DNA from 2 places in the Salmonella bongori NCTC 12419 genome. Region 1 is predicted to be linked to the other one. Evidence: predicted binding sites of a transcription regulator. Region 1 holds the regulator's gene; the other holds the start of a gene.
The links. The regulator CRP, encoded in region 1, controls carbon source genes, mostly activating them, when cyclic AMP is high. The targets are predictions, from matches to a motif close to ATGTGANNNNNNTCACAT.
Positions count from the first base shown of each region.

Region 1 (3,737 bases):
TGACGGTAATACATTATAATTAAACCTACATCATGGAGTTACCATGTCTGCCAAACATCCGGTGATCGCAGTAACAGGGTCAAGCGGCGCGGGGACCACCACCACCAGCCTCGCGTTTCGTAAAATTTTCGCGCAGTTAAATCTGCATGCCGCCGAGGTGGAAGGCGACAGTTTTCATCGTTACACCCGCCCGGAAATGGACATGGCGATCCGCAAAGCGCGTGACGCCGGACGGCATATCAGCTATTTCGGGCCTGAAGCCAATGATTTCAGCCTGCTGGAACGCACCTTCATTGAGTACGGGCAGACGGGAAAAGGCCAGTCACGTAAATACCTGCATACCTATGATGAAGCCGTACCGTGGAACCAGGTTCCCGGCACGTTTACGCCCTGGCAGCCGCTTCCTGAACCTACCGATGTCCTGTTTTATGAAGGGTTGCACGGCGGCGTCGTGACCCCGCAGCATGATGTCGCATGTCATGTTGATCTCCTGGTTGGCGTAGTACCTATTGTCAACCTGGAGTGGATTCAAAAATTGATTCGCGACACCAGCGAGCGCGGGCACTCTCGTGAGGCGGTGATGGATTCCGTGGTTCGATCCATGGACGACTACATCAATTACATTACGCCGCAGTTTTCACGTACCCATATTAACTTTCAGCGCGTACCGACCGTCGACACGTCAAATCCGTTCTCCGCAAAAGGCATTCCATCGCTGGATGAAAGTTTTGTGGTGATTCATTTCCGTAATCTGGAAGGGATCGATTTCCCCTGGCTGCTGGCGATGCTCCAGGGCTCGTTCATTTCTCATATTAATACCTTAGTGGTGCCGGGCGGCAAAATGGGACTGGCGATGGAGCTGATTATGTTGCCGCTGGTGCAGCGCTTAATGGAAGGCAAAAAAATCGAATAAAGTCAGTTTTTGCCGGATGCGCAACGCCATCCGGCAACGATAATTACGCCGCAATCACTTCATAAGAATGGGTAATATTGACTGCTTTTTCCAGCATCAGCGCCACCGAGCAGTATTTTTCGGCGGAAAGATCGACCGCACGGGCAACGGCAGCCTCTTTCAGCGAGCGGCCGGTAACGATGAAATGCAAATTAATATGCGTGAACAGCCTCGGCGCCTCTTCCCGGCGCTCAGAGGTCAGCTTCACTTCGCAGTTGGTGACATCCTGACGGCCCTTCTGCAGGATCGATACGACATCAATAGCGCTACATCCGCCTGCCGCCATCAAGACCATCTCCATCGGACTCGGCGCTTTGTCACCGGAGTTACCATCCATTAAAATCTGGTGGCCGGAGGAGGACTCACCAAGGAAAGTTAGTCCTTCAACCCACTTTACACGCGCTTGCATATTCGTAACTCCAATGTTTCAATTTTCCTGAAAGATTACGCGCATACGACAAAACTCGCAATGGAAGGCGACCTGGGTCATGCTGAAGCGAGACACCAGGAGACACACGGCGAAAGCTATGCTAAAACAGACAAGATGCTACAGTAATACATTGACGTACTGCATGTATGCAGAGGACATCACATTACAGGCTACAGTCTATTTTCGTAGCCCTCTTCCCAGGTAGCGGGAAGCATATTTTTGCAACCCCAGAGACAGTGCCTTTTCTGGCTCTGGAGACAGCTTATAACAGAGGATAACCGCGCATGGTGCTTGGCAAACCGCAAACAGACCCGACTCTTGAATGGTTCTTGTCTCATTGCCACATTCATAAGTACCCGTCAAAGAGCACGCTGATTCACCAGGGTGAAAAAGCAGAAACGCTGTACTACATCGTTAAAGGCTCCGTGGCAGTGCTGATCAAAGATGAGGAAGGGAAAGAAATGATTCTTTCTTATCTGAATCAGGGTGATTTTATTGGTGAATTGGGCCTGTTTGAAGAAGGCCAGGAACGCAGCGCCTGGGTACGTGCAAAAACCGCATGTGAAGTCGCTGAAATTTCCTACAAAAAATTTCGCCAATTAATCCAGGTAAACCCGGATATTCTGATGCGCCTCTCTTCCCAGATGGCTCGTCGCTTACAAGTCACCTCAGAAAAAGTAGGTAACCTCGCCTTCCTCGATGTCACAGGGCGGATCGCGCAGACGCTGCTGAATCTGGCGAAACAGCCCGATGCCATGACGCACCCGGACGGGATGCAGATCAAAATCACCCGTCAGGAAATTGGTCAGATCGTCGGCTGTTCCCGCGAAACCGTTGGCCGTATTTTGAAGATGCTGGAAGATCAAAACCTGATCTCCGCACATGGCAAGACCATCGTCGTCTACGGTACCCGTTAATTCCGTCAGAATGGCGCGTGTTACCATGCGCCATTTTTGTTTGCATCGATGTGGCGAAGACTGATTTATCACCCAGAGATTAATTACGCACTACGGCAAACGCTGGTGCTGTGCCTGCCTGTGGCTGTCGGTTTATTAATCGGCCAGTTGCACCTGGGATTACTCTTTTCTCTTGTTCCCGCCTGCTGCAATATTGCAGGCCTGGATACACCGCACAAACGCTTTTTTAAGCGTCTGATTATTGGCGCGTCGCTGTTCGCCGGATGCAGTCTGGCAACACAGCTCTTGCTGGCGGAGTCTGTCCCCCTGCCATTGATTCTGACCGGGCTCACGCTGGTACTTGGCGTGACGGCGGAAATTAGTCCGCTTCATGCGCGGCTACTGCCAGCATCACTGATTGCCGCCATCTTTACCCTGAGCCTTGCTGGATACATGCCGGTCTGGGAGCCGTTGCTTATTTATGCGCTGGGCACGTTATGGTATGGCGTATTTAACTGGTTGTGGTTCTGGCTATGGCGCGAACAGCCGCTACGCGAGTCGTTAAGTTTGTTATATCGTGAACTGGCCGATTACTGCGAAGCAAAATATAGCCTGCTTACCCAACATATTGACCCGGAAAAAGCGCTACCTCCCTTGCTGGTTCGCCAGCAAAAAGCGGTGGATCTGATTACTCAGTGTTACCAACAAATGCATATGCTTTCGGCGCACAATAATCACGATTACAAGCGCCTGTTGCGGGCTTTTCAGGAAGCAATGGATTTGCAGGAACACATTTCCGTCAGCCTGCATCAACCGGAGGAGGTGCAGAAACTGGTAGAACGTAGCCATGCAGAAGAGGTCATTCGCTGGAATGCGCAAACGGTCGCCGCCCGCCTGCGTGTGCTGGCTGATGACATCCTTTATCATCGCCTGCCAACACGCTTCTCCATGGAAAAACAGATTGGCGCGCTGGAAAAGATAGCCAATCAACATCCTGAAAACCCGGTAGGCCAGTTCTGTTATTGGCACTTCAGCCGAATTGCCCGCGTATTGCGAACCCAGCGCCCGCTTTACGCTCGCGATCTGATGGCTGATAAACAACGTCGCCTGCCGCTGCTTCCGGCGCTAAAAAATTATTTGTCGCTTAAATCGCCGGCGCTACGCAACGCTGGACGCATCAGTGTGATGATGAGTATCGCCAGCCTGATGGGGAGCGCGTTGCACCTACCCAAACCGTACTGGATCCTGATGACGGTATTGTTTGTTACCCAAAACGGTTATGGCGCGACACGCGTACGTATATTACACCGTTCAGTCGGAACGCTGGTCGGCCTGGTGATTGCCGGCGTCACGCTGCACTTACACATTCCCGAAAGCATTACACTGACGGTCATGCTGGTACTGACACTGGCAAGCTATCTGATTATTCGTAAAAACTACGGCTGGGCGACGGTTGGCT
Region 1 covers NC_015761.1:3,344,927-3,348,663, forward strand. The annotation lists gene SBG_RS15955 (phosphoribulokinase) at 44-913, shown strand; gene SBG_RS15960 (OsmC family protein) at 957-1,361, opposite strand; gene crp (cAMP-activated global transcriptional regulator CRP) at 1,667-2,299, shown strand; gene SBG_RS15970 (YccS/YhfK family putative transporter) at 2,348-3,737, shown strand, end outside.

Region 2 (3,737 bases), 580 kb from region 1:
TGCGCGATCAACGCTGGCAGATCGGTCACATTGCGTTCTTTCAGCACACGCTGAAGCAGCCACAGGCCCATGATATTTTTCAGCACACGGTAGCGGCCTTCCGCCCCGCCTTCGTTGGTGATGTTGGCGGCCAATGCGTCGTCGGTGGTGTACGGCATCTTGCTTTCGAAGCCCATCAATGACCAGGTCCCTGATGAAAGATAGGCGCTATGCTTATTCGCCAGCGGTGAGGCAATGACGGCGCTGGCCGTATCGTGGCTGGCGACGGCAACCACCGGGATACGGTTGCCCTGCGGACAGATCCAGTAACCAATGACATTGCCAGGGTGGGTCGGGCGACCAAACCAGCTTTTCTCTACCCCGGCCCATGCCAGCAACGTTTCGTCCCAGTCATCGGTGTTGATGTTGACCAATTGAGTGGTCGTGGCGTTGGTATATTCCCAGTTCAGTTCACCGGTCAGGCGATAGCTAAAGTAGTCGGGCATCAGCAGCGCGTGCGCAACCTGAGGAAGTAACTCTGGCTGCTGTTCGGCCAGTGCGCGCAGTTGATAAAGCGTATTGAACGGCAGAAACTGAATGCCGCTACGGTGATAGATTTCACTTTTACCGAGCTGTTTCTGTGCCTGAGCCATTATGCCGGTTGTTCGGCTGTCACGGTAAGAGATCGGTAAACCGACGCGTTGACCCTGTTTGTCGATCAGCACATAGTCCACACCCCAGGTATCAATCCCGATACTGTCAATCCGGATACCTTCATCGCACACTTTCTGTAGCCCCAGGCGAATAGCCGCTTCCAGGCTATCAATATCCCAGGTATCAAAGCCTGCTGTTTTTTGCAGGCAGTTGGTGAAGCGGTGGATTTCGCGCAGCGACAGGGTGCGATGATCGCAATCGTAACGCGCCAGCATTACGCGTCCGCTGGATGCCCCGAGATCGACCGCGACACAATGGCGAAAAGTCATGATGAGGTCCTTCTGAAAGTGAATGCACCCAGTCTAAGAACCCCAGCTCACCGCTACCTTCTTGTTAGTGACAGTCAGAATTAGCCGCTGGCAACATGGCAAAGATGAACGTGATAGCGTTCACAGTTTCCATTAATTTGCCGGTTTCATGCTGATGTGATGCCCGCCGCATTTCCCGATCTTTCCGCTGGTTTCTTGAAAAAATGACCGTCTTTACGCGCTTTAGCGTCGAAAATTTAAGGTGAGATTGATAACCCTTAATTACTATTTCGGTCATGTTGAATTCAGGAGGAAGCGAGCATGACTGTACTGCATAGCGTGGATTTTTTTCCGTCAGGTAAGGCCCCTGTCGCCATTGAACCCCGACTTCCCCAATCGGCGTTTCCGGAACATCATCATGATTTTCATGAAATTGTGATTGTTGAGCATGGAACCGGAATTCACGTTTTTAACGGTCAGCCTTATACCATTAGCGGCGGTACCGTCTGCTTTGTTCGCGATCATGATCGGCATTTATATGAACATACTGATAATCTCTGCCTGACGAATGTGTTATACCGCTCGCCGGACGCGTTTCAGTTTCTTGCCGGATTAAATCAGCTTCTTCCGCAGGAACAGGACGGGCACTATCCCTCCCACTGGCGGGTCAATCAGGGAATATTGCAACAGGTTCGCCAGTTGGTGGGGCAAATGGAGAATGTGGGTGAAGGAATGGACGCGCCGACGGCGGCGAACCGTGAAATCCTGTTTATGCAACTGCTGGTTTTGTTGCGTAAAAGCAGTCTGATGGAAGGCGCGGTCGATAATGATGCACGTCTTAATCACCTGATGGCATGGCTGGAAGACCATTTTGCCGAAGAGGTATGTTGGGAAGCTGTGGCGGAGCAGTTTTCGCTGTCGCTCCGCACTCTGCATCGTCAGCTTAAACAGCATACCGGGCTTACCCCCCAACGTTATCTCAACCGTTTACGCCTGATTAAGGCCCGCCATCTGCTGCGCCATAGTGATGAAAGCGTTACTGACATTGCCTATCGCTGCGGTTTTGGCGACAGTAACCACTTTTCGACGCTTTTTCGCCGCGAATTCAACTGGTCACCTCGTGATATTCGTCAGGGGCGCGATGCGATACTCCAGTAACGCGAATGCTATCACCGTTTTTGGTTACAGGATTTGCTAGTAATAAGCGCCTTGTAATACCGGGTGGCGGCGATCTATAGGTCGGGTAAACGTAGCGCTACCCGGCAAGCATTCAACCTGAGGTGTTGCGGTGGCGAATCAATTGATCCTTCTCAAAGACGATTTTTTTGCGGATGACGAGCAGGCCGTCGCCGTTGCCGCTCGCTATCCTCAGGATGTCTTTGCAGAACATACTCATGAGTTTTGCGAACTTGTCATTGTCTGGCGCGGCAATGGTCTGCACGTACTAAACGATCGTCCTTACCGGATCACGCGTGGCGATCTGTTTTATATCCGCGCCCAGGACAAACACTCCTACGCCTCCGTTAATGACCTGGTTTTGCAGAACATCATTTATTGTCCCGAACGGTTGAAGCTGAATCTGGATTGGGATACGGCTATCCCCGGATTTAATCATGCCGATGGGCATCCCCACTGGCGATTAGGCAGCGCCGGCATGGCACAGGCACGTCAGCTGATTGGTCAGATTGAGCATGAAAGCCAGCAGCATGATCCACAGGCGAATACCATGACGGAACTGTTGTTCGGCCAGTTGGTAATGACGCTACAACGACATCGCTATGCGACCACTACCCAATCACCAATCTCCAGCGAGACGCTGCTCGATAAGCTGATTACCGCGCTGGCCGCAAGTCTGGAACGCCCCTTTGTGCTGGATGCCTTTTGCGCACAGGAGCAGTGCAGCGAGCGGGTGTTACGCCAGCAGTTCAGAAGCCAAACCGGAATGAGTATTAACCAGTATCTGCGCCAGGTACGTATTTGCCACGGACAGTATCTGCTTTCGCACAGTCGGTTGATGATTGGGGACATTGCGATGCGCTGCGGTTTTGAAGACAGCAATTATTTTTCGGTGGTATTCACACGGGAAACCGGGATGACGCCAAGCCAGTGGCGTCATCTCAGTGAGCAGAGCGATTAACTAGCCATCCCCATTCCGACGATATTGGCAGCAACGATGATCACGACGCAGCCCAGACTCAATACGCTGACAGGATGACGACCGGCATTTTTCCACTCTTTCAGTAACAGACCGACAATCCCGCCGCACAGCACATAGAAGCTCATATGCAGCATCCAGCTCATATAGTCATATTGCGCCGGAATACGCGCGTGGCCCCAGGCATAGAAAAAGAACTGTAAATACCACATCAGACCGCCCAGCGCCGACAGCAGTATATTGCTGATGATCAGCGGTTTTGCCAGCGAGAAGTCAGCTTTTATCGACAGGTTTTTCACTTTTGCCAGACGAATAAAGCAGAAGCCAAGGTTAACCAGCGCGCCGCCGCCCATGATCACGACATAGCTTGGCAGGGCGACATAAAGCGGGTCAACACCCAGCGCGGCAGCGGCTTCGTGCATCGGTTTTGCCGCATTCATCGCAAACGACATTCCGGCGGAGAATACGCCACACATAACCGCCAGCAGCAAGCCTTTTTTCAGATTAAACTCTTCAGCTTTAATCCCCATTTTGCGCTCTTTTAACTGCCCGGCGCGCGTCACAATCCCGACGCCGATCAGGGCGACAAAGACGCCAAGCAGGGTCATGCGTCCCCCTTCGGTATGGATTAACACATCGAA
Region 2 covers NC_015761.1:3,926,531-3,930,267, forward strand. The annotation lists gene rhaB (rhamnulokinase) at 1-962, opposite strand, end outside; gene rhaS (HTH-type transcriptional activator RhaS) at 1,263-2,099, shown strand; gene rhaR (HTH-type transcriptional activator RhaR) at 2,230-3,078, shown strand; gene rhaT (L-rhamnose/proton symporter RhaT) at 3,075-3,737, opposite strand, start outside.
Region 2: the regulator CRP is predicted to act here: its motif matches at 1,117-1,134, upstream of rhaS (HTH-type transcriptional activator RhaS).